One region of the Janthinobacterium amylolyticum genome, then DNA from elsewhere that is predicted to be linked to it. Evidence: predicted binding sites of a transcription regulator. Region 1 holds the regulator's gene; the other holds the start of a gene.
The links. The regulator HrcA, encoded in region 1, represses chaperone genes, less so after heat shock. The targets are predictions, from matches to a motif close to TTAGCACTCNNNNNNNNNGAGTGCTAA.
Positions count from the first base shown of each region.

Region 2: the regulator HrcA is predicted to act here: its motif matches at 3,037-3,063, upstream of groES (co-chaperone GroES).

Region 1 covers NZ_JBNYXL010000013.1:81,896-97,186, forward strand. Annotated here, with positions in the region: gene dapB (4-hydroxy-tetrahydrodipicolinate reductase) at 1-459, opposite strand, end outside; gene ACQ4WR_RS24660 (outer membrane protein assembly factor BamE) at 479-1,126, opposite strand; gene fur (ferric iron uptake transcriptional regulator) at 1,322-1,753, shown strand; gene hrcA (heat-inducible transcriptional repressor HrcA) at 1,825-2,841, opposite strand; gene ACQ4WR_RS24675 (HAD family hydrolase) at 2,945-3,670, opposite strand; gene ACQ4WR_RS24680 (hypothetical protein) at 3,918-4,523, shown strand; gene ACQ4WR_RS24685 (hypothetical protein) at 4,562-5,152, shown strand; gene mmsB (3-hydroxyisobutyrate dehydrogenase) at 5,343-6,326, opposite strand; gene ACQ4WR_RS24695 (enoyl-CoA hydratase/isomerase family protein) at 6,367-7,524, opposite strand; gene ACQ4WR_RS24700 (enoyl-CoA hydratase) at 7,517-8,302, opposite strand; gene ACQ4WR_RS24705 (acyl-CoA dehydrogenase family protein) at 8,299-9,459, opposite strand; gene ACQ4WR_RS24710 (CoA-acylating methylmalonate-semialdehyde dehydrogenase) at 9,469-10,977, opposite strand; gene ACQ4WR_RS24715 (short-chain fatty acyl-CoA regulator family protein) at 11,135-12,520, shown strand; gene ACQ4WR_RS24720 (adenosine deaminase family protein) at 12,517-13,578, opposite strand; gene ACQ4WR_RS24725 (nucleoside hydrolase) at 13,604-14,548, opposite strand; gene ACQ4WR_RS24730 (ABC transporter ATP-binding protein) at 14,578-15,291, opposite strand, start outside.
Region 2 covers NZ_JBNYXL010000002.1:632,087-647,377, forward strand. Annotated here, with positions in the region: gene ACQ4WR_RS06390 (hypothetical protein) at 31-504, opposite strand; gene groL (chaperonin GroEL) at 806-2,455, opposite strand; gene groES (co-chaperone GroES) at 2,506-2,796, opposite strand; gene ACQ4WR_RS06405 (hypothetical protein) at 3,313-4,059, shown strand; gene ACQ4WR_RS06410 (DUF904 domain-containing protein) at 4,216-4,479, shown strand; gene ACQ4WR_RS06415 (cell division protein ZapA) at 4,479-4,790, shown strand; RNA gene ssrS (6S RNA) at 4,992-5,169, shown strand; gene ACQ4WR_RS06425 (EVE domain-containing protein) at 5,262-5,726, shown strand; gene lgt (prolipoprotein diacylglyceryl transferase) at 5,736-6,566, opposite strand; gene ACQ4WR_RS06435 (LysR family transcriptional regulator) at 6,660-7,568, opposite strand; gene ilvD (dihydroxy-acid dehydratase) at 7,741-9,606, shown strand; gene ACQ4WR_RS06445 (c-type cytochrome) at 9,834-10,133, shown strand; gene ACQ4WR_RS06450 (NAD(P)H-binding protein) at 10,248-11,252, opposite strand; gene ACQ4WR_RS06455 (LysR family transcriptional regulator) at 11,341-12,243, shown strand; gene ACQ4WR_RS06460 (branched-chain amino acid ABC transporter substrate-binding protein) at 12,236-13,378, opposite strand; gene ACQ4WR_RS06465 (DUF2486 family protein) at 13,859-14,254, opposite strand; gene ACQ4WR_RS06470 (DNA polymerase III subunit chi) at 14,251-14,676, opposite strand; gene ACQ4WR_RS06475 (M3 family metallopeptidase) at 14,682-15,291, opposite strand, start outside.

The DNA.
Region 1 (15,291 bases):
GATGATTTCAATGTCGTAGCCTTCGGACAGGCTTTTCGCGGCCAGTTCCAGCAGTTTCATGGTGACATTCACGCCCACGCTCATGTTCGGCGCGAACATGATGGCGGTCTTTTCGGCGGCGGCGGCAATCGCGGCCTTGCCCGCGTCATCGAAACCGGTGGTGCCGATGATCATCTTGATGCCGTGCTCGGCGCAGTACGCCAGGTGCTGCAAGGTGCCTTCGGGACGCGTGAAGTCGATCAGGTAATCGGCGCCGGCCAGGCCGGTGGCCAGGTCGGACTCGATCAGCACGCCGGCAGGCTTGCCGAGGAAAGCGGCGGCATCCTGGCCGACGGACGGCGCACCGGCGCGGTCGAGGGCGCCGGCCAGCACGGCGTCGGGGGCATTGCTGACGGCTTCGATCAGAATATGGCCCATGCGGCCGCTGGCGCCAGCGATGGCAATTTTCAGTTCAGTCATTTTATTCTCTTGCAACAACTTATTTGGTGGGTTCGACAGCAGGTGCAGGCTCGGCGGCAGGTGCAGGCTCGGCGGCAGGCGCCGGGGCTGGTGCCGGCTCAGGCTTGCTCACCGGAACGGCAGGCGTGGCTTCGGCCGGCACCGGCACGGCGCTAGGCGCCACGGGCGATGGCACGACGGCGGCGGGCGCCTCGGCCTTGGCAACTTTCGCGAACGGCGACGGACCGGCGATGCGGTCGATGTATTCTTTCTCGGTTGGCAAGTTGCCGCCTTCGAAGCGCTCCACTTTGCCTTCTTTGTCGAAGTACACGACGACGCGGCTGCTGGTGGTTTCGCCGTTGCCGCGGGCCAGGCGGAATGGATAATCCCAGCGGTCGGCATGGAAGATATCGGTCAGCAGCGCGGTGCCGAGGATGAAACGGACCTGGTCGCGCGTCATGCCGACTTTCAACTGGGCCAGCATCTCTTCGGAGATAAAGTTGCCTTGTTGAATGTCAGGGCGATACGGCGAGAAAAACCACATGAATTTCTGCAGCGGCGTCACCGTGGTGGTCTGCGCACCTTTTTCTGGCACGACTTCCGTGCCCTCTTTCTGGGTGATGGCCGGCTTTTCGCCGAGGATGCCACGGCTGGCACAGCCGGAGAAAGCCAGCGCGACACAGACCATGCCTGCCACGACTGGGGCTCGAAATGAAAGACGCTGCCAGAGAGATGGCAATACAGCCGGTGTTACGCGCATAAATGACCTCAATTTGATGAACAAAACGCCAGGAGTGACCGGCCCGCCAAAAAATGCATATTTTGGCACTCCCCGCTAAAACGCTATATGATAAAGCACCTGACCCACATACGAGCAACAAACATGAGTAACAATCCTAGTGATCTCAAGGCAAGCGGCCTGAAAGCCACCCTGCCACGGCTGAAGATACTCGATATCTTCCAGAGTAGCCCGGTACGCCACCTGACAGCGGAAGACGTGTACAAAATTCTGCTGGCCGACAATATGGATGTCGGTTTGGCAACTGTCTACCGTGTCCTGACGCAATTCGAACAAGCCGGCTTGCTTAACCGCAACCATTTTGAAACCGGCAAGGCGATTTTCGAACTCAATGAAGGTTCCCACCATGACCATCTGGTGTGCCTCGATTGTGGCCGGGTCGAAGAGTTCTTCGACGAAGACATCGAAATCCGCCAGCAAAAAGTAGCGGAAGAGCGCGGCTTCAAGATCGCCGAACACGCGCTGGCCATTTATGGCAACTGCATCAAGACGGCTTGCCCGCACAAAACCGCCTGATGCATGCCGGCCGTTTCCACCAGGGAACGGCTGGCATGGTCTTCAAAACCATCCATCCGCCGCTGCAGCGCCTAGTGCTGGCTGAGCGCGTTGGACAATAGTTTTGCCGTGATATCGACAATCGGAATGACGCGCTCGTAGGCCATGCGCGTCGGTCCGATCACTCCCAGGGTGCCCACGATCTTGCCGTTGACTTCATACGGCGCCGTCACCACGCTCATTTCATCCATCGGCACCAGGTTCGATTCGCCGCCGATGAAAATCTGCACGCCCGTCGCCTTGCTCGACACGTCGAGCAGCTGCATCAGTCCCGTCTTTTGCTCGAACATGTCGAACATCTGGCGCAGCGAACTCATGTTTGATGACAAATCGCTCACGCTAAGCAGGTTGCGTTCGCCTGAAATCACCATGTCGTCGCTGTGGTCGGCCATCGCTTCGCTGCCCGCTTCCACGGCCGCCTGCATCAGGCTGCCCATGTCGTCGCGCAACTGGCGCAGCTCGCCCTGCAGGCGCACGCGCACGGCGTCGAACGACAGGCCGCCATAATTCTGGTTGATGTAGTTGGCCGATTGCACCAGTTGCGCGGGCGTGTAGTCCGCTTCCGTCAGCAATAAACGGTTCTGCACGTCGCCGCCAGGGGCGACGATGACCAGCAGGATGCGCTTTTCCGACAGGCGCAGAAATTCAATTTGCTGGAACACGGATTCGCGGCGCGGGCTGAGCACGACGCCGGCAAATTGCGACAGCGATGACAGCATCTGCGCCGCATTGGCGATGGTGCGCTGCGGCTGCGGCGTCTGCAGGCGCATGCGCGACTCCACCATATGCTCGTCCAGATGCTTGACGGTGAGCAAGGTGTCGACAAAGATGCGGTAGCCGCGCGGCGTGGGGATGCGTCCTGCCGAGGTATGCGGGCTGGCCACGTAGCCGAGTTCTTCCAGGTCGGCCATGATGTTGCGGATCGTGGCCGGCGACAGGTCGAGGCCGGAAATTTTCGACAGGGCGCGCGAACCAACCGGCAGGCCGTCGGCGATATAGCGCTCGACCAGGGCTTTCAGCAGGGTTTGGGCACGGGTATCGAGTTGCATGGTGTGTAGAGTTAAGCCAGTATTCTGTTAAGCAAGCGGCAACGAAAGTGGCCAAGCGTGCGTCAACTGCTTCTATTATGCACGTTCGACCGGCCCACGGCGATCAATCTTCCAGTTGCTGCCGCAGCCAGAGCAGCAATTCATCAAAGTTGGCGCAGATGGCGTCGGGCTGCACGCCGGCCGCCAGGTGGGCATCGCTGCCCTTGCGGTTCATCCAGACGGCGCGCATGCCGGCCCCTTGCGCTCCCGTCACGTCAAAATACAAATCATCGCCCACATACACGGCCTCGCTCGGCGCCACGTCCAGCGCGGCGCATGCGGCCAGGAAGATGCTGGCATCGGGCTTGGCGACGCCGAAATCGCTGGCGGCGATGGAGACTTTAAAATGCTGCGCCAGGCCGATGATGTCAAGATCCGCATTGCCATTCGAGATGGAACCGACCAGCATGCGCTGGCCCATCCAGGCCAGGCCGGGCAACACGTCGTCAAAGGGCTGCACGCGGTTGCGCGCGGCCAGGAACTGGGCAATGGCCTGGTCCACCAGCGCCGTGTCCTCGCCCGCCGCCTCGAAGGCGGACAGCAGGCCGGCGCGGCGCAATTCGATCAGGTTGCCATGGTAATGCGGCTGCGCATTGAGCATGGCCAGGCGATGCTGGCGCAACACCTCGATGGAAAACTGCTGCGCCACCTTGGGCGCGTGCGTGGCCAGCCAGTCGTGCAGCAAGGTTTCGGCGGCGGCGATCACGGGCGCGATGGGCCACAGAGTATCGTCGAGGTCGAACAGGATGGCCTTGGGCGGCACGGCGGTATTGACAGGAGCAAGAGACATGGCTGATTCACAAAAGAGTGCCACGGCAAGGCGCGCGGCGGAAGGCTATTGTCGCACTGATCATCGCCGCCGACATGGCGGCTCGCTAGCAAAATGGTGCCAGGCCAGCGCTTCTCAAGGAAAATTTGTTACACGGAGATACAAGGCAAGATCAATCGGCATGCCAGATAGACTAAAATAGGCGCCATTCCAATGCGGCGCCAGCGTCCGTGTTGCGCTACCCTACCTAATTCGTTTTGGAGAATGTATGAAAAATTTGTACCTGCGCTCGATGCTGGCGGTGGCTTGCGCCGCCACACTGGCAGCCTGCGGCGGCAGCGGCGGCAATCTGTACCTGGGCGGCCAGGTGAGCGGCTTGTTCAAGGATGGCCTGATCCTTCAGAATGGCGACGAGAGCTTGCCGGTCGCATCGGGCGCGTCCAGCTTCTATTTCACCAAGCTGGTCAACACCGATGACCGCTACAACATCACCATCAAGGAACAGCCAAAAGGCGCCGTGTGCGAGATTAACAATGGCAGCGGCAAGGCATCGAGCTACTCCGTCACGACGGCCTATGTCACTTGCAAAACCAACACCTACCCGCTGAGCGGCGCCATCACGGGCCTGACCGGGGAAGGCTTGACCCTGGTGATCGGCAGCAACAGCGCCAGCCCGCTGAAAGGCAGCACCAGCTACACCTTCCCGGCGATCGCTGACGGTGCGCCCTACAATATTTCCATCTTGACCACTCCTGCGGGCCTGACTTGCCGGTTCGCCGGTTCGGCCAGCGCCGATGGCCACGATATCGTGGGCACCATGGGTTCCGCCGCCACGACCGGCGCCACACTGAACTGCACGCCGCAGCAGCAGTAAGCCTTGCTATCCGTCACTACCCCATTTTGGAGAAATACATGAAGTTATCCTGCCTGCGCCCTCTCGGCGCGCTGCTGCTGACCCTGGGACTGGCTGCCTGCGGCGGCAAGGCCTCGTATGATGTCAGCGGTACCATCGTTGGCTTGAACAATAATGGCCTGGTTCTGGCCAATGGCGGCGACACCGTATCGCCTGCCGCCGGTGCCACCAGCTTCACGTTTGCCAAGCGTATCGACTATGGCACCGACTACAACATCACCTTCCAGAAACAGCCGGCCCACATGACATGCACCATCAACGGCGGCTCCGGCTCGGCCGGCCACTACGTGAGCATCGACGCCATCGTGACGTGTGGCCAGAACGCCTATACCCTGGCCGGCACGATTACCGGCCTGACGGCGGACAACCTGGTACTGATTAACGGCAACACGCAAACGCCGATCACCAAGGATAGCAAGACGTTCACCCTGAACGGCACGGTTGCCGATGGCACCAGTTATGGCATCAGCGTGCTCACCCAGCCAACCGGCCTGACTTGCAACGTGGTGCCAGGCACGGGTACCGGCACCATGGGCGAAGCCAACGTCACGACCGTGCAAGTCGTCTGCAATCCAGCCACCAAAAGCTAAGCCAAGCATGGCGCCGGCAGCCGCAGCGCGGCTGCCGGGAAGAGATATCATAAAAATCTATAATTGATATTTCAAAGATAAATTGGAGTTATATGTGGCGATGCAGCATAATGCATCTGTCTCCTCCAACTCTTCCAAGAATTGGATTTAGCCCGCTTTTACCAGCGGGCTTTTTTTTACCCAAAATTTCTCAGGCGGCAGGTTTCTGCAATCCCGGCTGCAGCATCTGCACGATGCTGGAGAAATCCTGCTGCGCATAACCGGCTTGCGCATGCATCTGGTACATCTGGCGCACCAGGCCACCCAAGGGCGTGGGCGCATTTGCCGACAGCGCCGATTGTTGCGCCAGGCCCAGGTCTTTCAGCATCAGCGCCGTGCCGAAGCCGCCGTTGTAGTTGCGCGCAGCAGGCGTGCCGTCCATGACGCCGGGCCACGGGTTGTACACTTCCAGGGTCCAGTTGCGGCCCGAGCTCTTGGCCATGATGTCGGACAACACTTTCGGATCAAGGCCATGCGCCACGCCCAGGTTCAGTGCTTCGGCCGTGCCTGCCATCAAGATTCCCAGCAGCATGTTGTTGCAAATCTTCGCCACCTGGCCCGCCCCCGCCTCACCTGCATGGAAAATATTCTTGCCCATTTTTTCCAGCAATGGCCGCGCCTGCTGCAAGGCCGCTTCGCTCCCACCGACGATGAACGTCAGCGTACCGGCCGCGGCGCCCGCCGTGCCACCCGAAACGGGCGCATCGATCATGGCAAAGCCCCGCTCGCCAGCCGCTTGCGCCACTTGCCGCGCCACATCAGCGGCGATGGTGCTGCAATCGATGAACAGGGCGCCCGGCTTGGCCGAGTCGAGCACGCCGCCGGCCGCCAGGTACAGTTCCTGCACATGCTTGTTGGCAGGAAGCATGGTGATGACGGCGTCGGCCGTCTGCACGGCCGCGCTGGCCGATGCAGCCGCCGTGGCGCCCGCTTCAACTAGCGATGCCACGGCAGCTGGCGCCAGGTCGAAGACGGACACGTGGAAGCCGGCGGCCACCAGGTTGCGGGCCATCGGCGCGCCCATGTTGCCCAGGCCGATAAAAGCGATGTGTTGCATGTATGTCTCCTGTAGCGCTAAAAAAGCCCATGGCGTTGTTGCCTTGCCTCGTCGTACTAGTCGTACTGCCTTCGGCAAGGCGCCTAGCCCTGAGCATTTTTATGCACTACTTAAATGTTTAAATGGGTAAATCGGCCAATGGATGCTGTGTCCACGGCGCCGTGAAGTATTCATTCAGATACGCGCCGCTGACGTCGGCCAGGCTGGCCGGCTGCCACTGCGGCGCGTTGTCCTTGTCGATCAGCAAGGCGCGCACGCCTTCGCTGAAGTCCGCATGGGCACAGCACTGCACGGCCACGATGAGTTCCAGCTGGAACACCTGCGCCAGGCTCATGTGCCGCGTGCGCTCGCGCATGGCCCACACCAAAGCGGCCGAAGTAGGCGCACCTTTGGCCAGCGAGTGAGCCGCCTTTTGCAGCCACACCGAATCGCCGTCATACGCGGCAATGGCAGCCACCACTTCCGGCAAGGTGGGCGCTTGCGTCAGCACGGCGATGGCGTCGAAGTTGGCGCGCACCTCCGAGGCGGGCAAGGACGTGGCTGGCGCCGAGAAGCCGCGCAGCAAGCGATCCAGCTGCTCGCTGTTTGCCTGCGCACTGGCCTGCCATTGCGCCAGCGCCAGCGCGTCGAGCACCATGGCGCGCTCCTCCTGGCGCAGGAAATAGTCACCGAGACCCGTGTACAAGGCGTCGGCCGCGTTCATCGGCGCCCCCGTCAAGCCCAGGAACAGGCCGCTGCGGCCCGGCATGCGGCCCAGGAACCAGCTGCCGCCCACGTCGGGGAACAGGCCGATGGTAATTTCCGGCATGGCGATGCGCGTGCTTTCCGTCACCACGCGGTGGCTGGCGCCCGCCATCAGGCCCAGGCCGCCGCCCATGACAATGCCGCCGCCCCACACCAGCAGCGGTTTCGCATACGTATGGATGCGGTGGTCGAGCCGGTACTCTTCGGCAAAGAAAGCCAGCGCCTGCGGATTCGGCACCACGCCCGCTTGTTCGGCCACGGCCGTGCGCAGGCTGCGCACGTCGCCGCCCGCGCAAAAGGCCTTGTCGGTCGACGATTGCAGCACCACGCAGGCGACGGCGGCGTCATCGGCCCAGCGCACGAGGGCGCCATCGATGGCGCGTATCATCTCCAGGTTCAGCGCATGCAGGGATTTGGGCGCATCGAGCGTGATGACGCCCAGCTTCATGCCGCCGGGACAGTCGCGCTCTTCGATCTTCACCGTATCAATCAGGGTGCTTTCAGCCAAGATTTCAGCCAAGATTTCAGCCATTCTTCCACTCCGCCGGACGTTTTTCCAGGAACGCTTGCACGCCTTCTTTCTGGTCCTGCGTGTCGAACAGACCGAGGAACAGGGTGCGCTCGTCGGGCAGGGAATTGACGAGCGGATGGCTGCGCGCCCCCTGGATCAGGGTCTTGCACGCCGTCACGCTGCTGGGACTCTGGCGCGCCACCTTGGCGGCCAGGGCCAGCGCCGTGGCCGCTCCCTTGCCGGTCGGCACGACTTCCTCGACGAGGCCAATGGCCAGGGCCTTGGCCGCATCGACCCGCTCGCCGCACAAAATCATGCGCTTGGCCCAGCCTTCACCCACCAGCCACGGCAAGTGCTGCGTGCCGCCCGCGCACGGCAGCAAGCCGACGGACGCTTCCGGCAAGGCCATCTGCGCATGTTCCTCGGCGATGCGGATATCGCACGCCAGCGCGCATTCGAGCCCGCCGCCCATGGCATAGCCATTGATGGCGGCAATGCTGACGCCGCGAAACGCGGACAGCGCCTCGAACGCTTCGCCAAAGGCGGCCGCCATATTGAAGGCCATGTCCTTGTCGCCATCGGCGAACACTTTCAGGTCGGCGCCGGCCGAGAAGAACTTGGCGCCGCCGCCCGTGATCACCAGCGCGTACACGTCGGCGTCAGCTTTCAGGTCGGCCACCAGTTCCTTCAGGGCGCGCAGGCTGGCCAGGGTCCAGGTATGGGCGGGCGGATTATCGAGAGTCACCAGGGCCGTGTGGCCGCGGCGTTCCAGCAGCAAATTTGTATACACTTTAGTCATCGCAAGGTCTCCGTGGCGCCGTCTTTCAGAATCGCTCGCGCGACGATCAGGCGCATGATTTCATTCGTCCCTTCCAGGATTTGATGTACCCGCGTGTCGCGCACGTGGCGCTCGAGCGGATACTCGCGGATGTAGCCGTAGCCGCCATGCAGCTGCAGCGCATCGTTGGCGACATTAAAACCCACATCCGTGGCAAACCGTTTTGCCATGGCGCAGTAGGCCGTGGCGTCCGGGCTTTCCTGGTCGAGTTTCCAGGCCGCCAGGCGCACCATCTGGCGCGCCGCCACCAGTTCCGTCAGCATGTCCGCCAGCTTGAATTGCAAGGCCTGGAATTGCGCCAGCTCGCGGCCGAACTGCGTGCGCTCCTTCATGTACGTCTGCGCCCGCGTGAGGGCCGCCTGCGCCGTGCCCACCGAGCACACGGCGATATTGATGCGTCCGCCGTCTATGCCCTTCATGGCAATGGCAAAGCCTTCGCCTTCCGCGCCCAGCAGGTTGGCAGCCGGCACTTTCACTTGGTCAAAGCTGATGATGCGCGTGGGCTGGCTGTTCCAGCCCATCTTTTCTTCCTTCTTGCCATACACGATGCCAGGCAGGTTGGCCGGCACGGCAAAGGCAGAAATGCCGGCCGCGCCCTCGCCGCCGGTCCTCGCCATGACGATCAGCATGTCCGTCTGGCCCGCGCCGGAAATGAAAGCCTTGGTGCCGTCGAGAACGTAAAAGTCGCCATCCCTGACGGCTTTCGTGCGCAAGGAAGCCGCGTCGGAACCCGATTGCGGCTCCGTCAGGCAATAGCTGGCCAGCTTCTGGCCGGCCGCCAGGGCTGGCACCCATTCGTCGCATAGGGCTTCCTGGCCCCAGCGCGACAGCATCCAGGTGGCCATGTTGTGGATGGTGATGTAGGCCGTGGTCGAGGTGCAGCCGCCGGCCAGCTCCTCGAAGACGACGGCCGCGTCCTGGCGCGACAGGCCCAGGCCGCCCCAGCGCTGCGGCGTGTACAGGCCGCAAAAGCCCATCTCGCCCGCCTTGGCGATGGTTTCTACCGGGAAGATCGATTCCGCATCCCAATGCGCCGCCTGCGGCGCCAGTTCGCCTTCGGCAAACGCGCGCGCCGCCTGCTGGAACTCGCGCTGCTCGTCGCTCAGTTCAAAGTCCATGCCAGCTCCTTATTTGAGGCTGATGGTGGTGTTGACCTTGCCCACCGAAGCCGCGTCCGTGAACCAGCGCTGGGTAATCGTCTGTGTCTGCGTGTAGAACAGCACGACCTGCTTGCCGAACGGGCCCAGGTCGCCCAGCTTGGAACCGCGCGAACCCGTAAAGCTGAACAGCGGGACAGGCACGGGAATGGGCACGTTGATGCCGACCTGGCCCACGTCGATTTCTTCCTGGAAGTAGCGCGCGGCCGCGCCGCTTTGCGTAAACAGCGCCGTGCCATTGCCGTTCGGATTCGCGTTCACCAAGGCAATCGCTTCATCCAAAGTGTCGACTTCGACGACGATCAGCACGGGGCCAAAGATTTCCTGGTCGTACACGACCATGCCGGGCTTCACGCCAGACAGAATCGTCGGCCCGACGAAGTTGCCGTTCGGATAGCCATCGACCTTGACGTCGCGGCCATCGAGGGTCAGCACGGCGCCCTGTTCGATACCTTTGGCGACCAGGCTGAATACGCGTTCCTTGGCCGCACACGAAATCACGGGTCCCAGGTCAGGATTGTCCTTGCCCGCGCCCACCGTCAGGGTTTGCGCCTTGGCCGCCAGCTCCGGCAGCCAGTCGCGCGCCTCGCCCACCAGCACGGCGACCGAGGCGGCCATGCAGCGCTGGCCGGCGGCACCGAAGCCCGCGCCCAGCAACTGGTTCAGGGTTTGTTCTTTATTGGCATCCGGCAGCACCACGGCGTGGTTCTTGGCGCCCATCATGCATTGCGCGCGCTTGCCGTTCAAGCTGGCGCGCTGGTACACATGCGTGCCCACCTTGCTCGAACCGACGAACGAGATGGCCTTGATGTCCGGATGGTCGCACAGGGCGTTGACCACGTCCTCGCCGCCGTGGATCACGTTCAGCACGCCGGCAGGAATACCCGCCTGCAAGGCCAGGCGCACGAGTTTTTCCGTCACCAGCGGATCCTGCTCCGATGGCTTCAAGACGAAGGTGTTGCCGCAGGCAATCGCCATCGGGAACATCCACAGGGGGATCATGGCGGGGAAGTTGAACGGGGTGATGCCGGCGCACACACCCAGCGGCTGCATCACGCTGTAGGTATCGACGCCGCCGGCCACGTTTTGCGCATATTCACCCATCTGCAGGGTGCCGATATTGGCCGCGTGCTCCACCACTTCCAGGCCACGGAAGACGTCGCCTTCCGCGTCAAGCAGGGTCTTGCCCTGTTCCATGGTGAGCGTCGCGGCCAGGTCGGCCATGTTTTCGCGGATCAGCTGCTGGAGTTTGAGGAAAATGCGGGCGCGCGCGCCGATCGGCGTCTTGCGCCAGGTTTTGAACGCGCGCTGGGCCGAGGCAATGGCCGCGTTGACTTCGTCCGGCGTGGCGAACGGTACGCGGGCCAATACTTCCTGCGTGGCGGGGTTGACGACATCGCGCCAGACGGTGGTACGGGATTCAACCCATTCACCGTTGATCAAGAGGGGAACGGTCGGAATTGCAGTTTGCGTGGTCACTCGGTGTCTCCTAGTGTGGGTATAAGTCTGTTTGCATTATTCGCACAATCGCCGCCGCGAACAAGGCGTGAAAATGCGAGATAATGCAAAGCTGAATCTGTTAATCTGCAAATATTGTAAATTTGCAGATTCCACAAACCAGGCAAGGAGAAGCGCGATGGCGAAGGTTTTCATGGGCGTGCGCCTGCAGCGCCTGCGCGAGGAACGGCGCATGACGCAGGTGGCGCTGGCCAAATCCCTGGGTATATCGCCCAGCTACCTGAACCAGATGGAACGCAACCAGCGCCCGCTGACGGTGCCGATCCTCTTGCGCATCGGCACGGTACTGGGCGTCGACCCGCAGATCTTTTCCGAGCACGACAGTGCCAGCCTGGTGGCCGACGTGCGCGATGTATTCGGCGAATTGCCCGATGCGCCGCCCACCTCGATGGCGGAATTGAAAATGCTGGTGGAAAACATGCCGGAACTGGCGCGCTCGATCCTGCTGCTGCAGCGGCGCTACCGGGTGATGGCGGAACGCGCCGATACCCTGGCTGCCCGCCTCGACGACGGCAGCCGCGGCGCCAGTTCGGCGGCACCGTCCACAGACGAGGAAGTACGCGAATACCTGAACCGGCGGCAAAACTACATCGATGAACTGGACCGGGCGGCGGAACTGGTGGCGGGCGAGTTCGATCCCGCCCTGCGCACGCTCGACGCGCTGCAAGGACGGCTGCTGGAACGCCACGGCATTGAGGTGCGGCTGTCCGATGGCGACGCGGGCATGGTGCGCAAGCACCGCTACGACGCCCAGCAACAGATTTTGTGGCTGCCCGACACCCTGACGGGCGGCCAGCGCGCCTTCCAGATGGCGGCACAAATCAGCCTGCTCGAACACAGCGACCTGATCGACGCCCTGGTGCTGGCGGCGGGACTCTCCGGCGCGGCCGCGCAAACGGGCGCGCGCCTGGCGTTTTCCAATTATTTTGCCGGCGCTTTGCTGATGCCCTACCAGCGCTTTTTGCAGGCGGCGGAAACGCGCGCCTACGATATCGAGCGCCTGGCGCACCAGTTCGGCGTGGGTTTTGAAGCCGTATGCCACCGCCTGAGCACCATGCAGCGCCCCGAGGCGGCGGGGCTGCCCTTCTTTTTCGTGCGCGTCGACCGCGCGGGCAATGTGTCGAAGCGCCAGTCGGCCACGGACTTTCACTTTTCCAGGGTGGGCGGCACCTGTCCGCTGTGGATCGTCTACGATGCCTTCAGCCACCCGGGCCAGGTGCTCACGCAAGTGGCCAGCATGCCGGACGGCTGCACCTATCTGTGGATCGCGCGCCAGGTCAGCACGGCGTCACCGGGTTTCAGGGCACCGGGGAAAACCTTTGCCGTGGCGCTGGGCTGCGACATCTCGCAGGCGCACCGGCTGATCTATTCGAAGGGACTCGACTTGCACGACCCCACCAGTGCCACGCCGATCGGCACGGGCTGCAAGGTATGCGAGCGCCAAAGCTGCCCGCAGCGGGCGTTTCCATCCTTGCTGCTGGCCGTGCCTCCCGTATCTGCTTAAGACTCGTCGACCACGCGCGCGCGCAGCGCGTCGAACTCGCGCGAAAATTGCGCGCGCCAGTCGCGCCGCACGCTGTCGTCGATCCAGGCCGCGTCCAGGCCATTCAACATGAAGCCGCGCATGTCGTCCAGGCCGAAACCGAACTCGCGCATCATCATCCAGGCGCCCGTCGGCGTCACGTGGTGCAGGGTCGGATCGTCCGTGTTCGGATGCAGTTTCAGACCCAGCTTGGCCATGGCGCGGATCGGGTGGTCCAGGGCCCAGCGCTCGGGCGCCAGGGTGCGCAGATAATAGGAATTGGTTGGCACCACGGTAAACACCAGGCCGCGTTCCACGCAGCGCTGCGCCAGGGCCGGATTGTCGACGATGGTGTAGCCGTGGTCGACCCGGTCCACCTGCAGCTGCTCGATGGCCGTTTCCACGTTCATCCACGGCATGCCGAATTCACCCGCATGCGCCGTGCATTTGAAGCCGGCGGCGCGCGCGGCGCGGTAGGCGTCGATGAACAGCTCGGGCGGACGGTCATTTTCGCGGTAATCGATGCCGATGCCGATGACTTCCGGCGCACGGTAGGCCTTCATCCATTCCACCATCTGCACGGCTTCGGCAGGGCTGGCTTCGCGGTCGATGCTGGGAATCAAACGGCCGATCACGCCGAAGTCGCGCTGCGCGTCGCGGATGGCGGCGACGATGGCGTCTTGCGCCGACTCGTAGCGGATGCCCGACACGCGCACCGTGCCGGTCGGGTTCCAGAAGAACTCCGCATAGCGCACGCCATGGCCATGCGCGTCTTCCAGGTATTCATACGCCAGGCAATACAGGTCCGTGGGCGAAACGATCAGGTGCGCATCGAGCGCGCGCAGCACGCGCAGCACGCCGACGGGCTTGTCGCCGCGCGTGTAGAAAGAGTCGATTTCCTCGGGGGTGACGACATTGCCCGTCTTCGCGGCCAGCGCGCGGAAAGTTGCCTGGCGCACCGTGCCGAACAAATGGCAATGCAGCTCCACTTTCGGCATGGCGCGTAAAAACTGTTCGATGCTCAGGGGGGAATTAGACATGAAGCTCGTTTCGTAATGGAGTGGATCAGGCGAGGATGCCGGCGAGGCGCTGCATCAGCAGTGCGATGGCGGCCGGGCCATCGGCCAGCATCGCCACCTGCGTGTTGATGGGCGCGCGGCGCGGCACGCGAAACTCGCACACCGTCATGCCGCGCGTCAGTTCGCCCGTCAATTCGATGGCCACGTGGGCGCTCTGGAACTGGAACAGCTGCGGCGCTTCCAGGTACAACGCCACCACGGGGTCGTACATGGGCATGGGCACGGAACCGTCCGCGCTGCGGATGCGCACATACGCTTCCAGGTAGCCGGCCAGACGCTGCGCGCGCGGCGTGCCGATGGCGCGCAGCTGCTGCACTTCGGCGTTCGTCACCAGGAGCTGGCGGCACAGGTTCAGGCCGAACATGCGCAGCGGGATGCCGGCCTGGAAAACTTGCGCGGCCGCTTCCGGATCGGCATAGATATTGAATTCCGCCGCCGCCGTGTGATTGCCCTGGTCGGTCGAGCCGCCCATCAAAATAATCTCGACGATTTTTTCGGCGATGTCCGGTGCACGGCTCAAGGCCGTGGCCAGGTTGGTCATCGGCGCAATGGCCATGATGGTGATCTGGCCAGGGTGGGCGCGCACGGCATCGATCAGCGCGTCGACCGCGTGACCAGAAGCATCAACGGCGGCACCCGACGGCAGGATTTCTCCCGTCGTCGGCATGCCGCTGTCGCCGAGGATGCGCTGCGCCGTTTCGATGACGCCGGCCAGCGGCTTTTCGCAGCCGCGGTAGATCGGCACCGTCAAGCCATCATGGGCCTTGATGCGCAAGGCGTTGTCATAGGTGATGTCGACGGGCGCATTGCCCGCCACCACGCTCACGCCCAGCCATTCGATGCCGGGGTTGCTGCCCAACAGCAGCATCGTCAGCCAGTCGTCGAAACCGGGATCGGTATCGAGCCAGATCTTTTTCAAACGCTTGTCCATGATGGTTCCAGTAGAAGTTAGGCAGCCAATTACGCAGCCAAGCACAGGGCGCTGTCGGCCGGCAGCACGAACGAGACAGCCGTGCCTTCGCGCCAGGCGGCGCCACCGGCCGCACAGATGCCCTTGACCTGGCCCAGCGGCGTTTGCAGCAGGTATTCGACGGTGTCGCCGAGGAAGCCGCGCGCCAGCACGGTGCCTGGATACTGGCCCGCCGCGTCGTCGGCCGCGCAGACGCGCACCTTGTCCGGACGCCAGCCCAGCACCGTGGTGCCGCTGCTCACCGGCGCCGTGTACGGCAGGCTGGCGCCCGCATGGTGCAAGCCGCCGTCGCGGTAGTCAAACAGGTTTTCAAAGCCCATGAAGTTGGCAACAAAGCGCGTCGACGGCGTATTGAAGACGGCTTCCGGCGCGGCCAGTTGCTCGATGCGCCCGCCATTCATGACGACGATGCGGTCGGACAGGGCCAGCGCTTCTTCCTGGTCGTGCGTGACGTACAGCATGGTGATGCCCAGCTCGCGCTGGATGCGGCGCAGCTCGGCGCGCATCTGCACGCGCAGCTTGGCGTCCAGGTTCGACAGCGGTTCATCGAGCAGCAGCAGGGCCGGTTCGACGACGATGGCGCGCGCCAGCGCCACGCGCTGCTGCTGGCCACCGGACATCTGCGCCGGCAAACGGGTTTCAAACCCCGTCAGTCCCACGGCGGCGATCACCGCTTCCACCTTGGTTTTCAGCAGGGCCGGCGC
Region 2 (15,291 bases), on a different contig from region 1:
CGCCGCGGCGGGCGCCAGCGCGAGGGGGCGTTACTGGGTGGCGATGCGCTGCATGGGCGCGCTGTCCTTGCGCCATTGTTCCAGGCTCAGCAAGTCGCCGCTGACGCTATCGTCGACGAGGATGCGCTTGCCATCGGGCGAGACGACGAAACTTTCCCAGCGGTGGGCCGCTTCCGGCGTGCTTTCAAAAAAGCTCAGCTGATAGTAGGCGGCGCCATCGACGAGGCGCGTCTCGGGCGCCGTTTCCATCACGGCGCCATGCGCGCGGCCGCCCGAGGCTTTTTCGATGTGCGCCGACCAGGCCTTGATTTCCGGCAAAGCCATCAGCGCATCGATGGCGCGCGCACTGTGCTCCGCGGCGGGCGCGCCGCTGCTGGCGGCCGGCGCCTTGCCGTCCTGCGGCGTGGACTGCTGCAGGTAAAAAGCGCCGAGTCCGGCGGCCAGCAAGCCGGCCAGGATGCCGGCGATGATGGCGGTTTTGGAAGAAGAGGCGCGTGGCGGCATGGTGGCGTGATGACGGGATAAGGGTGGATGATGGCGGCCATGCTAAAGCAAAACGGGCAGGCGGGCAATCGCCGGCCCTGCCAACGGGCTGACAACGGGCCTGGCAGACGGGTTTGCCAAACGGGTTTGCCAAACGGGTTTGTCAAACGGGCTTGCCAAATCCCTGGGCGAAAAAAAAGCCACCTTCCGTAGAAGATGGCTTTCGGGGCTGCCGGGAAGGCGCTGGCAGCTTTTGGCCTGCCAGCTGCCGCCCGGCGTAGGCGGCTGCGCGCGCCGTCGCCTGCGCGCGTGGCCGCCGGACTTACATCATGCCGTCCATGCCGCCCATGCCGCCCATACCACCCATGCCGCCGCCCATGCCGCCGCCTGCCTTGTCGTCAGCGATTTCGCAGACCATGCAGTCGGTCGTCAGCATCAGCGAAGCGATCGAAGCGGCGTTTTGCAGCGCCGAACGGGTCACTTTGGCTGGGTCCAGGACGCCCATTTCAACCATGTCGCCATACGTGCCGTTGGCAGCGTTGTAGCCGTAGTTGCCCGTGCCAGCCAATACGGCTGCCACGACGACCGAAGCTTCTTCGCCAGCGTTTTGCACGATCATGCGCAGTGGCTCTTCCATTGCGCGCAGGACGATCTTGATACCAGCGTCTTGATCAGGATTGTCGCCCTTGACCGTGATGTTGGCGCGTGCGCGCAGCAGGGCTACGCCGCCGCCTGGCACGATGCCTTCTTCCACGGCAGCGCGGGTCGCGTGCAGTGCATCTTCAACGCGGGCTTTTTTCTCTTTCATTTCGACTTCGGTGGCTGCGCCAACCTTGATCACGGCAACGCCGCCAGCCAGTTTGGCGACGCGCTCTTGCAGTTTTTCACGGTCGTAGTCCGAGGTCGCTTCTTCGATCTGTACACGCACTTGTTTCACGCGTGCTTCGATCGAGGCAGCTTCGCCGGCGCCATCGATGACGATGGTGTTTTCCTTGCCCACTTCGATGCGCTTCGCTTGGCCCAGTTCGGCCAGGGTCACTTTTTCCAGGGTCAGGCCGACTTCTTCAGCGATCACTTGGCCGCCGGTCAGGACAGCGATGTCTTCCAGCATGGCTTTGCGGCGGTCGCCGAAGCCAGGTGCTTTCACTGCGCAGGTTTTCAGGATGCCGCGGATGTTGTTCACAACCAGGGTGGCCAGCGCTTCGCCTTCGATGTCTTCCGCGATGATCAGCAGTGGACGGCCAGCTTTGGCGACTTGTTCCAGTACCGGCAGCAGGTCACGGATGTTCGAGATTTTCTTGTCGCACAGCAGGACGAATGGGCTGTCCAGTACGGCAACTTGTTTCTCTGGGTTGTTGATGAAGTATGGCGACAGGTAGCCGCGGTCGAACTGCATGCCTTCAACGATGTCCAGCTCGTCGTTCAGCGACTTGCCGTCTTCCACGGTGATGACGCCTTCTTTGCCGACTTTTTCCATCGCTTCAGCGATACGCTCGCCGATCGAGTAGTCCGAGTTCGCCGAGATCGCGCCAACTTGGGCGATTTCTTTGGTGGTGGTGCAAGGACGGGCGATTTTCGCCAGTTCTTCGACGGTCGCGGCAACCGCTTTGTCGATACCGCGCTTCAGGTCCATCGGGTTCATGCCGGCGGCAACGAACTTCATGCCTTCGCGCACGATGGCTTGGGCCAGCACGGTTGCGGTGGTGGTGCCGTCGCCGGCGTTGTCGCTGGTGCGGGAAGCAACTTCCTTGACCATTTGCGCGCCCATGTTCATGAGCTTGTCTTTGAGTTCAACTTCTTTGGCTACCGAGACACCATCCTTGGTGACGGTAGGGGCGCCGAACGAGCGCTCCAGGACCACGTTGCGGCCTTTCGGGCCCAGGGTCACTTTGACTGCGTTGGCGAGGATGTTGACGCCTTCGACCATCTTGGCGCGCGCTGCGTCGCCGAATACTACTTCTTTAGCTGCCATGTTCAATTCTCCAGAAATTTCGGAATGAGTTATCTAAAACGTGGAAACAATTACTTGACGACGATCGCCATGATGTCTTCTTCGCGCATGACCAGCAGCTCATCGCCGTCAACTTTGACGGTTTGGCCGGCGTACTTGCCGAACAGGACACGGTCGCCCACTTTGACATCCAGAGGACGGACTTTGCCGTCGTCGAGAATCTTGCCATTGCCTACGGCAAGGACTTCGCCTTGATCCGGTTTTTCAGCAGCTGCATCAGGAATGATGAGGCCGGACGCAGTTTTGGTTTCCTGGTCGAGGCGTTTGACGATGACGCGATCGTTCAATGGGCGCAGATTCATACAAAACTCCTTAAAGTTCAATGGATAAGTGTTGCTGAATGAATACATGCCTGGCACAGCGCCAGGCGTGCTTTCAGTGACCGCCGTTGAAAGCAGCCCGCAACGGTCAAGCAAACCCCATGGCATCAGTACGTACCAGCCTGGGCAGTGGTGGCATCGCGGCGTCGCCCGCCGCGTAGCGTTCCCTGCTGTTGTCCGGCATGCACCATCATGTCCTGAGGATTGCTACGAAAGAGTTTGTTAGCACTCTCTACTAACGAGTGCTAATTATAGGGACGGTAGGGGGCTTATTCAAGGGGAACATATTGATACTTGTTCCGCGCAGCCTGCATTTACTCAGGGTTTGCGCAAACGCAAGCCTCGTTCCCGGGCGTCAGCAACAGGCGCGACTCTAGCATGCCCGTCAGGCGGAGGGCGTTCCTGTACGCATGGGAAACAGAGTTTTGCTATGGACTTTGATAAGATGATTAGAATTGCATATCAATATCGCCATTCGCACCTGAAAGCTCACTCACCATGCCATCGATTCTTTCCCGTCCCGCCCTGCGCCTGCTGGGCGCCGCCGTCCTCGGCCTCGCCTGCCTGGGCAATGCCACTGCACAGCCTGCCACCATTCTCGACGAGATCACCGTGGCCACCCTGACGCCGCTGGAAAAAGAGACGCTGCTGAACGAGCTGTTCAACGACTTGAACAAGGACGATGACGATCAGCAAGCCCATGTGTGGGACAACGGCGCCGACAATGGCGTGCTGGTGAAGGTCACGTACAATTTCAGCAACTCCGGCATGACGGAGCACAGCCTGAAGGCGCATGTGTGCCGCGACCTGAAATTCGTCGTCACGGCGGCCGACAAGACGCAGGACCTCAGCCGCCGCACCTGTTCGCAGAACAGCGGGCGCTGGGATGTGCAGGGCAAGGACCCGGCGCCCGTCGTGTCTCCGCCGTTCCTGTCCGACGTGACGGTGGCCAGGCTGAACGCGAAAGAGCAGGCCTCGCTGCTGAAGGCAGCAGTGCGCACCCTGAAGGATGAAGAGGATGGCAAGACGCGCCAGTGGAGCAACAAGGGCCTGGGCAATGCGCTACCGCTGGCGGTACGCCTGACGCCCTCGGGCACGGACGCCAAACCCGGCAGCTACAGCCGTACCTGCCGCGACTTGACGATGGTGCTTGACGGCAAGGGCGGACAACAGACCTTGACGCGCCGCTCTTGCGAAAACCGCTATGGCGGACTGGATATCGAAGCCGATTACGTCGACGAGTAAAACGCTGCCATCGCGGCGCTGGCAGATGCGCGCAGTTGGCGAAAAGCGCCGGAAAAAGCGTGTATTTTCCGCCAACTGCCCTGCATTGATGTAAATATGTGTGACAGCCGCGTGATTCGATTGACGCCCATGGAGCGTCCGCCCTATAGTGGCGGGATGATTTCCGAATTCAATGAATTATCCGACAAAATAGGCCTGCTGGCCGAAATGACCCATGCGCTGCGCCGTGAAAACGCGCAACTGCGCAAGGACAATGCCGCCCTGGCCGCCGACAACGCGCAGTATGTGCAACGCATGCGCGAAGCGCAGGAGCGCGTGGAAGCCTTGCTGGAAAAAATTCCGGAACTGGTGCAGGCCGGCCTGGAGCAAGCCGCTTCGGAAGCGGGCGCCTACATTGCCGAGAACGAGAAGGAAGCGTAATGCCGCGTGTCGATGTGAATATCATGGGCCAGTCCTACAGCATGGTGTGCCGCGATGGCGAGGAGCGCGCGCTGCGCGAAGCGGCGATCTACCTGGACAGCAAAATGAAAGCCATCCGCGACGCGGGCAAGGTCAAGGGCAATGACCGCATCGCCGTGCTGGCCGCCCTGGGCGTGGCCGCGGAATTCCTGTCCGTGAAGTCGCCGCAAGGTCCGCTGTCGGAACTGACCATCCTCGAAGTGAAGCAGAAAATCTCGGCCATGCATACCGTCCTGGACAGCGCTCTGACGCCCCAGGAAAACCTTTTTTAAACACCGAACCAAACCTACTGCGCGTCGCGACTTGCGGCCTGCGATGCGCGCTCCCTCGGCGGCCCCGTGCAAGCACAGCTGCGCTTCTTGGCCACAATTCATCGCCGCTCGCCACGGTTTTGTTCCGTGTTATTAATTGGATTTTAAGCGGACACGGTACGATTTGTCTTTGCGATGCGCGATCAAAGGAGTAAACTTGTGTCTACCCTGCGGTGTTCGCGATTGCCATATATTCCTTGAACCATTTATGCGCATCGGTTGCGAATTTTGTTTGATGGGAGTGAGCGTCGCTCGTTCGACGAACCCGAAATTGAACTAACGTGACCACCTTGAACCGTTTGGTTCGGGATGCCGGCATAGCGGCACAGGCGGGGCCCAATTCGCAGTATATTTGCAGTACAAACTGAAAACGGTTGCAGCATTGATGCGCAACCGTTTTTTTACGCCTGTTGCTTTTGATAGGGAATGCACATGAAACAATACTGGCTGATGAAATCCGAACCCGACGAAGTGAGCATCGACGACCTGATGGCCGCGCCCGGGCACACCTTGCCCTGGTTTGGCGTGCGCAACTACCAGGCGCGCAATTTCATGCGCGATGGCATGCGGGTGGGCGACGGCGTGCTGTTCTATCACTCCAGCTGCCCGCAGCCGGGCGTGGCGGGCGTGGCCGAAGTAGCCAGCACGCCCTATCCCGATCATAGCCAGTTTGAAGAAGGTGGCAAGTATTTCGATCCGAAGGCCACGCAGGAACAGCCGCGCTGGATCAGCGTCGATGTGCGCGGCGTGAAGAAGACGGCGCTGCTGCCCCTGTCGGAGATGCGCCAGATGCCGGAGCTGGAAGACATGCTGCTGCTGAAGAAGGGCAGCCGCCTGTCCATCACGCCGGTGACGCCGGCGCAATGGAAGGTGATTACGGGTAAATTGAAGGCCTGACGCGGCTTCTTATGCGTCCGCCGGGCGCGCCTTGGTGGGCGGCGTGCCCATCACCTGGCTTTTATGCGCCCACACCAGCAGCACGATGGCGCCGACGATCATCGGCAGCGACAGCATCTGTCCCGAGGTGATCGGCACGCCCAGCCACACGACTTCCCAGTCTGGCGTGCGGAAGTATTCGGTGAAGAAGCGCGCGCAGCCATACAGCAGGGTGAACATGGCGCCCACGGCCATGCGCGGACGCTGCTTGCGCGCAAACAGCCACAGGATGATGAAAACCAAAATGCCGTCGACCAGCATCTGGTAGAGGGGCGACGGATGCACGGGATACGGAATGCCCGGCCACTGCATGGCCCACGGCAGGGTGTCCGGCGCGATGCGGCCCGGCAGTTCGGCATTGATGAAGTTGCCCAGGCGGCCGGCCGCGTAGCCGAGCGGCACCAGCGGGGCGATGAAGTCGAGTACGTCGAACAGGTTGCGTCCCGACTTGCGGCTCCACAGGTACATGGCCAGGATGACGCCGAGGAAGCCGCCATGGAAGGACATGCCGCCATGCCAGACCATGAAGATTTCCAGCGGATTGTGCATGAAGTATTCGGGGCGGTAGAACAGCACTTCACCCAGGCGTCCGCCGATCACCACCCCCAGCATGCCGTAGAACAGCATGTCATCGAGATCCTCCTTCTTCCAGCCCAGCTTGGCGATATGCGGCTGCTTGATGCGCACTCTGCCCAGGAGTATGAACAGGGCAAAGGCCAGCACGTACATCAGGCCGTACCAGTGCACGGCGAGCGGGCCGATCTGGATGGCTATCGGGTCAGGCATCGGGTGTATCAGCATTGGAGTTCTTTCTTTGTTTAAAGCCAAGGTTGCGTAGTATGGGGGCGCCGGCGGTTTTCTGCCTTAGCCGCCCCTTAATGTATTGCGCCGCGTTTAACCAGCATCGGCCATCTGCTTGCGCAGCAGCGCCAGAAAACCTTGCAGGACGGCCGACGGATTGTCGCGGCGCCAGGCCAGGCCCGTTTCCACCAGCGGCGTGGCGTCCTGCAGCGGCCTGTATTCTACGCCGGGGCGCATCAGATTCGATACCGATTGTGGCACAAGCGCGATGCCCATGCCAGCCGAGACGAGGCTGACGATGGTCTGCATCTGGATCGCTTCCTGGCCGATCTGCGGCGTGATGCCCGCTGCGCGGAATACGCCGAGGATCGCGTCGTGCAGGGCGGGCGAGATGGCGCGCGGGAAAACGATCAAGGGCAGGGGCGGCACGTCGCGCAGGCGCACGGGTCCCGGTGTATTCAATATGTCGAGGCCGGACGGCGCTGCCAGCACCAGCGGTTCGGCCAGCACGGGCAGGTAATCGAGTTCCCCTTTCGCCTTCTCGGGCAGCGGCGGGATCAGCAGGCCCGCATCCGTGCGCCCGGCCAGCAGTTCATCGAGCTGCAGGTCGGAGGTGGCTTCCTGCAGCGCGATCTGAACCTGCGGATAGGCTGCCTGGTAAGCGCGCAGCAGGGGTGGCAGTACGCTGTAGTCGGCCGACGAGACGAACGCCAGGCTGAGGCGCCCGGCGGTGCCCTGGGCGGCCCGCTGCACCAGCGCGGATAAATCCTGCGCCTGCGCCAGAAGCCGGCGCGCCTCGGGCAGCAGGGCAGTGCCGGCTGGCGTCAGCTGCACTTCGCGCCGCGTGCGCAGGAACAGGGGCGCACCCAGCAGGTCTTCCAGGGCCATGATGGTTTGCGACAGGGGCGGCTGCGTCATGTGCAGGCGCGCGGCGGCGCGGCCGAAGTGCAACTCCTCGGCGACGGTGACGAAATAGCGCAGCTGGCGCAGTTCAAGGTTCATATGCGTTTCCATGCGGACTGATTGCTGTGATATGTAAAACGACTCACAGACGCGTGCATCATATATTTGACAGGGGCGCGCGCGCAAGGCAATCTGGCGTACCCCCACTGCACGCAGGGTTTTGCGAACGCCCGCGCAGTCAGGCATCAATCATCCTTGGAAGGACCCCATCATGCCGCAATACCGCTCCCGCACCACCACCCACGGCCGCAACATGGCTGGCGCCCGCGCCCTGTGGCGCGCCACCGGCATGAAGGACGGCGACTTCGACAAGCCGATCATCGCCGTCGTCAACTCGTTTACCCAGTTCGTGCCGGGCCATGTGCACCTGAAGGACCTGGGGCAGATGGTGGCGCGCGAAATTGAAAAGGCGGGCGGCGTGGCCAAGGAGTTCAACACCATCGCCGTCGATGACGGCATCGCCATGGGCCACGGCGGCATGCTGTATTCGCTGCCTTCGCGCGACCTGATCGCCGACTCCGTCGAATACATGGTCAACGCCCACTGCGCCGACGCCATGGTCTGCATCTCGAACTGCGACAAGATCACGCCGGGCATGCTGATGGCCGCCATGCGCATCAACATCCCCGTCGTCTTCATCTCGGGCGGGCCGATGGAAGCGGGCAAGGTCGTCAAGGTGGTCAACGGCACGCAAAAGATCATCAAGCTGGACCTGGTCGACGCCATGATCAAGGCGGGCGACAGCACCGTGTCCGACGCCGACGTGGCGGAAATCGAACGTTCGGCCTGTCCCACCTGCGGTTCCTGCTCCGGCATGTTTACAGCCAACTCGATGAACTGTTTGACCGAAGCGCTGGGCCTGGCCCTGCCCGGCAACGGCACCATCCTGGCCACGCACTCGGACCGCCAGCAGCTGTTCCTGCGCGCGGGACGCCTGATCGTCGACCTGGCCAAGCGCCACTACGAGCACGATGATTACACGGTGCTGCCACGCTCGATCGCCACCAAGGCCGCGTTTGAAAACGCCATGGCGCTCGACGTCTCCATGGGCGGCTCGACCAACACCGTGCTGCACCTGCTGGCCGCCGCCCACGAGGCGGAAGTGGCATTCACGATGGCCGACATCGACCGCATCTCGCGCAAGGTGCCGTGCCTGTGCAAGGTGGCGCCGATGACGGACAAATACCATATCGAAGACGTGCACCGCGCCGGCGGCATCGTGGGGATCCTGGGCGAACTGGCCCGCGCCGGCCTGCTCAACACGACTTTGCCGACGATTCACGCGCCGACCCTGGCCGACGCCATCGCGCAAAACGACATCAAGTGCACGGACGACCCGGCAGTGCATGAACTGTTCCGCGCCGCCCCGGGCGGCGTGCCGACGCAGACGGCGTTCTCTCAGTCGGAGCGTTTCGCTGGCGTGGATACGGACCGTGCCACCGGCTGCATCCGCGACAAGGCCCACGCGTATTCGCAGGATGGCGGCCTGGCCGTCCTGTACGGCAACCTGGCCGAGAAGGGCTGCATCGTCAAGACGGCCGGCGTGGACGAAAGCATCCTTAAATTCTCGGGCAAGGCGCGCGTGTTCGAAAGCCAGGATGCGGCCGTCGCTGCGATCCTCGAAGACACCGTGCATGAAGGCGACGTCGTCATCATCCGCTACGAAGGCCCGAAGGGCGGCCCGGGCATGCAGGAAATGCTGTACCCGACCTCGTACATCAAGTCCAAGGGACTGGGCAAGGCGTGCGCGCTGTTCACGGACGGGCGCTTCTCGGGCGGTTCCTCGGGCCTGGTGATCGGCCACGCCTCGCCGGAAGCAGCCGAAGGCGGCGCCATCGGCCTGGTGGAAGAGGGCGACTTCATCGACATCGACATTCCCGAGCGCACCATCAACCTGCGCGTGACGGACGCCGAACTGGCCGCGCGCCGTGCCGCCATGGAAGCGAAGGGCGATGCGGCCTGGCTGCCCGTCAACCGTGATCGTTACGTGTCGCAGGCGCTGCAGGCGTATGCGGCCCTGACGACGTCGGCCGACCGTGGCGCCGTACGCGACCTGTCGCAGCTGAAAAAACGCTGAGCGTTGTAAAAACGCCGCACCGCCGCCCTGTTTCCCGGGGCGGGGCGGCGGGCGTTACATCGCCTTACAAACAACATGGGAATTGGTGCGCGCTTGGGGCAAAATAGCCTTGCCTCGGGTGTTTATGTATTTGAAACGCTTGATCTGGGCTCGTGGTGAACCTGCCGAAACACGGTAGAATGCCGGCAGGAAGTTACTCTGGAGAAAAGACAATGAAACGTTCCATGATGTTGGTAGGTGTATTGGCTGTGTCGGCATTGACTTCGCAAGTGGCGATGGCCAATCCGGACCTGGCGAAAGCCAAGAATTGCATGGCTTGCCACGCGGTGAGCACGAAACTGGTCGGCCCTGCGTTCAAGGACGTGGCTGCCAAGTACGCGGGTCAAAAAGACGCGGAAAACAAGCTCGTGGCGAAAGTCATGAAGGGCGGCTCCGGTACCTGGGGTGCGATCCCGATGCCAGCGAACCCGCAAGTGAGCGATGCCGAAGCCCACACCCTGATCAAATGGGTACTGGCACAGAAATAATCTGTGCCCTGGCAACACCCCATCAATGCGCCGGCAATCCCGGCGCGTTTTTTTTGTCCAAACCCAAGAGCACATACCGGGGTCGGCCCCTCAGGGTCCGACCCCGGCCCTCGCTTAAGGAGTCCGGGTATGTCCGCCGGCCAGCAAATTGCCCATGCCAGCCAAGGTGGCCCGCACCGCCTCGTCGAGCGGCGTATGCGGCTCCTGCCCCAGCACGGCCAGCAGCCGCGCATTGTCCATTGCCAAGGGTGTTTGCCACAGATAGCGCATCTCGCGCAGCTCGCGCACGGCTGCCACGAATGGCGACGCCAGGGCCATCAGCCACCAGGGGAAACGCCGTACGGCGGGCGTGGCGCCCTCCGCATGTTCCACCGCGCGCACTATCGCCGTCGTCATTTGCCGCCCGTCATGGTCCCAGTGCCCGGCCATATGAAAGCGCGCGAATGGCGGCAGGCGGTCGCGCACGCCCAGCAATTGCAGCATGGTGCGCGCCACGTCGGGCAGGTAGGACCACTGGTGGCCCACGCCGGGCGCGCCCGGGTACAGGATGCTGCGCACGGGCTGGCCCGCTTTCACCAGGCCCTGCGAAAACCAGTTGTTGCCGGCGCGGGGACCGAAGAAGTCGCCCGCGCGCACGATGATGACCTTCGCGCCCTGCGTGCTGGCCCGTTGCAGGCGCGCTTCCAGCTCCACGCGGATGACGCCCTTGCGCGTCAGCGGGCGCTGCGGCGCGTCTTCCGCCAGGACGTTTCCCGCTGCGGGGAAAACGTCGGGGCCAAAGTTGTACACCGTGCCTGGCAGCACGATGGTGGCGTTCCCGGCGATGGCCGCCGCGATGGTGTTGTCGAGCATGGGCAGCACCAGCTGGCCCCAGTTCCGGTAGCCGGGCGGGTTGACGGCATGCACGATCACCGAGCAGCCCCTGGCGGCCGCCATCACGTCCGCGCGCACCAGCGCATCGCCGCGCAACCACTCGATGCCGTCGCTGCGCGCCGCTTGCAGCTCGCCCCGCTTCAGGGCGCGCACCGTCCAACCCGCCGCCAGCAGCTGGCGCAGCATCTCGCCGCCGATGCCGCCCGTGGCGCCCAGTACCAATGCTGTTTTCGTCGTATCCATCATGTCCTCCTTGTGGTTGATGGCCCCAGTATCTGCCGCGCGCAGCTATTTGGGAATTGACGAACATCGGGCACACGCTATACATTTATGTATGACTACCTCGATTGCCTGGGAATACTATCGCTCGCTGCTGGCTGTGCTGGAGCACGGTTCGCTGTCGGCTGCCGCCCGCGCACTGGCCATCACGCAGCCGACAGTCGGCCGGCACATCGCCGCGCTGGAGCAGGCGCTGGGCGTGACCTTGTTTACGCGCTCGCAGCTGGGCCTGTTGCCGACGGAGGTCGCCCTGGCCCTGCGTCCGCATGCGGAAACCATGGAACACACGGCTGCGCTGATGCAGCGCGCCGCCAGCGGCCAGGGGCAAGGCGTCGTGGGCAGCGTGCGCATCGCGGCCAGCGAAGCGGTGGGTGTGGAGGTGCTGCCGCCGATCCTCGCCGGCTTGCGCGAACGCCATCCCGGCCTGGTCATCGAACTGGTACTGAGTAACAAGGTGCAGGACTTGCTGCGGCGCGAGGCGGACATCGCCGTGCGCATGCTGCGTCCGCGCCAGGAACAGCTGGTGGCGCGCAAGGTGGGCAATATCGAACTGGGCCTGCATGCGCATGAAGACTACCTGGCGCGCCACGGCATGCCGCAGGACTGGGCTGCGCTGGCGCAGCACGCCGTCATCGGCTACGACGAGGCGAGCCCGTTCGTGCGCAATGCGGGCGCGGCCTTCCAGGGATTGACGCGGGAACAGTTTGCCTGGCGCTGCGACAGCGACGTGGCGCACCTGGCCCTGATACGCGCGGGCGCCGGTATCGGCGTATGCCAGGCGGGCCTGGCGGCGCGCAATCCCGCCTTGCGGCGCGTGCTGCCGCAGGCGTTTTCACTGCCGATGGAAACGTGGGTGACCATGCATGAGGATTTGCGCGGCAGCCTGCGCTGCCGCGCAACCTTCGACGCGCTGGTCGAAGGCTTGCAAGCTTACGTGGCGACGCAGCCGCTTATTTGACCACTTCCATCTTGGTCTTCTTCCCGTCGCGATACGTGAACAAGGTCAGCGCGCCATCCTTGATGTCGCCATTGGCATCGAACGAGATCGGCCCCGTCACGCCCTGGTACTTGACCTTGGCCAGGAAGGGCAGGTAGACGGACGGTTTCGACGACTTGGCGTCGGCCATGGCGGTGGCCATGGTCATCACGGCGTCGTACACGTAGGGCGCGTACAGCTGCACTTCCATATTGTATTTCTGCTTGTAGCGGGCGCGGAAATCGTCCATGCCTTTTTGCTGCTCGCCCGTCACGCCGCCCGCTTCCGCGCACGTCACCACGTTTTCGCCCACGGCGTCGCCGGCCAGCTTGCCCAGCGGCTCCGTGCACAGGCCATCGCCGCCCATGAACTTGGCCTTGATGCCCAGCGCCTTCATCTGGCGCAGCATCGGGCCGCCCACGGAATCCATGCCGCCGAAGAAGATCAGGTCGGGATTTTTCGACTTGATGCTGGTCAAAATGGCATTGAAGTCGGTCGCGTTGGCGTTCGTAAATTCCTTGCCGACGATTTGCACGCCTGGCGCCGCCTTCTTGGCGCCCTTGACGAACTGTTCCGCCACGCCTTGTCCGTAGGCCGTGCGGTCGTCGATGACGGCGATTTTCTTCGCCTGCAGCTTGCCCACGGCATAGGCGCCCAGGGTGCCGCCCAATTTATTGTCATTGGCGACCACGCGGAAGGCCGTGTTGAATTTCTGCTGCGTGTAGGTGGGGTTGGTGGCGGCCGGCGAAATCTGCGGAATGCCGGCATTGAAGTAAATGCGCGAGGCGGGAATCGTCGTGCCCGAGTTCAAATGGCCGACGACGCCGTTGACCTTGGCGTCGACCAGCTTTTGCGCCACCGCCGTGCCCTGCTTGGGGTCGGCCGCGTCATCTTCGGCAACCAGCACGAATTTGACGGCCTTGCCGTCGATCTTGAAGCCTTTGGCGTTCAAGTCCTCGATGGCCATCTTGGCCGCGTTTTCATTATCCTTGCCCAGGTGGGAACTGGCGCCGGAGACCGGGGCGACATGGCCTATCTTGATGATTTCCTGCGCGCCCGCATGGCCGGCAAAGGTGAGGGCGATGGCGAACGGAAGGACTTTGGTCTTGAGCAGCATAAACATTCTCCAATGGATAAAGATACGGCGGCGTCTCGTGAAAACCGCTTCGAGGGGCGGTGCATGTGAAGAAAGGTACAACAAAAAACAGGCCGCGCAAAGCCGCATTTCGGGCTTTTTACATTTTGTCGCGACAATCACCAAACTGAGGCGCGATGCACCGATTTTATGGGCGTGAGTGCACCAAAGAATGGCGCTGGGAGGGGGAAGGGTGTAGGGAGGTGCTTGCTGCTAACCCCAACAACATCCGGGGTCAGACCCTGAGGGTGTTTAGTCGGCAGACATGGGTAACACTTTGTCGGGAGACATAGGTTACACATCAGACTTGCATTTTACGGCGAATCACGCAGGTTGATTCGACGTATTTCCTTGTGATAGTGGGTAGGGCGGCTTGCTTGTGCAGGTCGGCTGAGGGGACGCCGGCATAGTCGCGTAGGTCGGCTTAGCGCGCAGCGCGCAAGCCGACGATGCTGGCGATGCTCAGGGCTGCGCCGGTGGATGCAGGTGACCGAGTTCATGGCTCACCGCATGCGCCACGATCTGTTCCAGCGATTGCTGCAAGTCTTCGCGCAAGGCGCCGCGCATGCCGATCAGGGCGTTTTGCAGGGCCGTCTGCAGCACGTGGGCGATGCGCTCTTCCAGCAGGTGGTCGATCTTGCCTTGTACTTGATGCAGGATGCGCTGCGTCAGCCGCTGTTCGATGGCGTCCCAGTCGGGCTGCGCGCCGCTGGGTGGCAACGCTGGCGCTGCTTCGACTGCAGGCAAGGACGCAGGCACCGGCACCGGCGCGGACTCGGGCGCCGTTTCTGCCACGTCCGGCCCCAGCAGCACCTCCGTCAGCAGAGGGATGCCCTGGTCGAATGGCTGCTGGCTCATGCTTTGCCTGCCACGAAGTGGGTTGGCTGCACATTTTGCTGGCGATAGTGCAGGAAGCGCTGGCGGCCCGCCTGCGCATCTTGCTCGTCCATGGAAACGATCTCGAAGACGCGCTGGAATTGCGCGTAGCTGGCCGGAGGCAGCTGCGACAGGTTGACGAGGATGTCGTGGTGGGGCAACGCGGCCGTCTCGTCATCCGTCAGGATGATGGGCGTTTGCGCCGCCAGCGGGTCGCCGGCCAGCACGTGCGGCAGGAAATCCGTGGCGGAAAAGGTCCACATGGCGGTATTCAAGGCATCAAGCTGGACCGCGTCCGCGGCCAGCACGACGACCTTGTTGCCGGCCATGTAGGCCTTGCGCGCCAGGCGGCAGGCATAGGCCAGCTTGTCCGGCACGTTGCTGTGAAAGTCGACGCGGCTCATGGCGATCAAGCAGCCATGCCGCTGTGGCGCAGCAGGGCGTCGATCGACGGTTCGCGGCCACGGAAGGCCGTAAACGATTCCAGCGCCGGGCGCGAGCCGCCGACGGACAGGATCTCTTCCAGGTAGCGCTTGCCTGCCTGCGCGGTGGCGGCCGGTCCCAGCGCCCTGGCTTCCTCGAAAGCCGCATAGGCGTCGGCGGACAGCACCTCGGCCCATTTGTAGCTGTAGTAGCCAGCCGCGTAGCCGCCGGCAAAGATGTGTCCGAAGGCATTCTGGAAGCGGTTGAAGGCAGGCGGGATGAGCAGCGAAAACTGGGCGCGCACGCCGTCGATCAGCTGCTGCACGCTCTGGCCCGTGGCCGCGTCGTAGTCATAGTGCAAATGCATGTCGAGCAGGGAGAATTCCACCTGGCGCAGGGTTTGCAGGCCGGACTGGAAATTCTTGGCCGCCAGCATCTTGTCGTACAGCGCGCGTGGCAGCGGCTCTCCCGTGATGGCATGCGCCGTCATGTGTTCAAGCACTTCCCATTCCCAGCAGAAGTTTTCCATGAATTGCGACGGCAGTTCGACGGCATCCCATTCCACGCCGGCAATACCCGACACGCCCAGCTCGTCG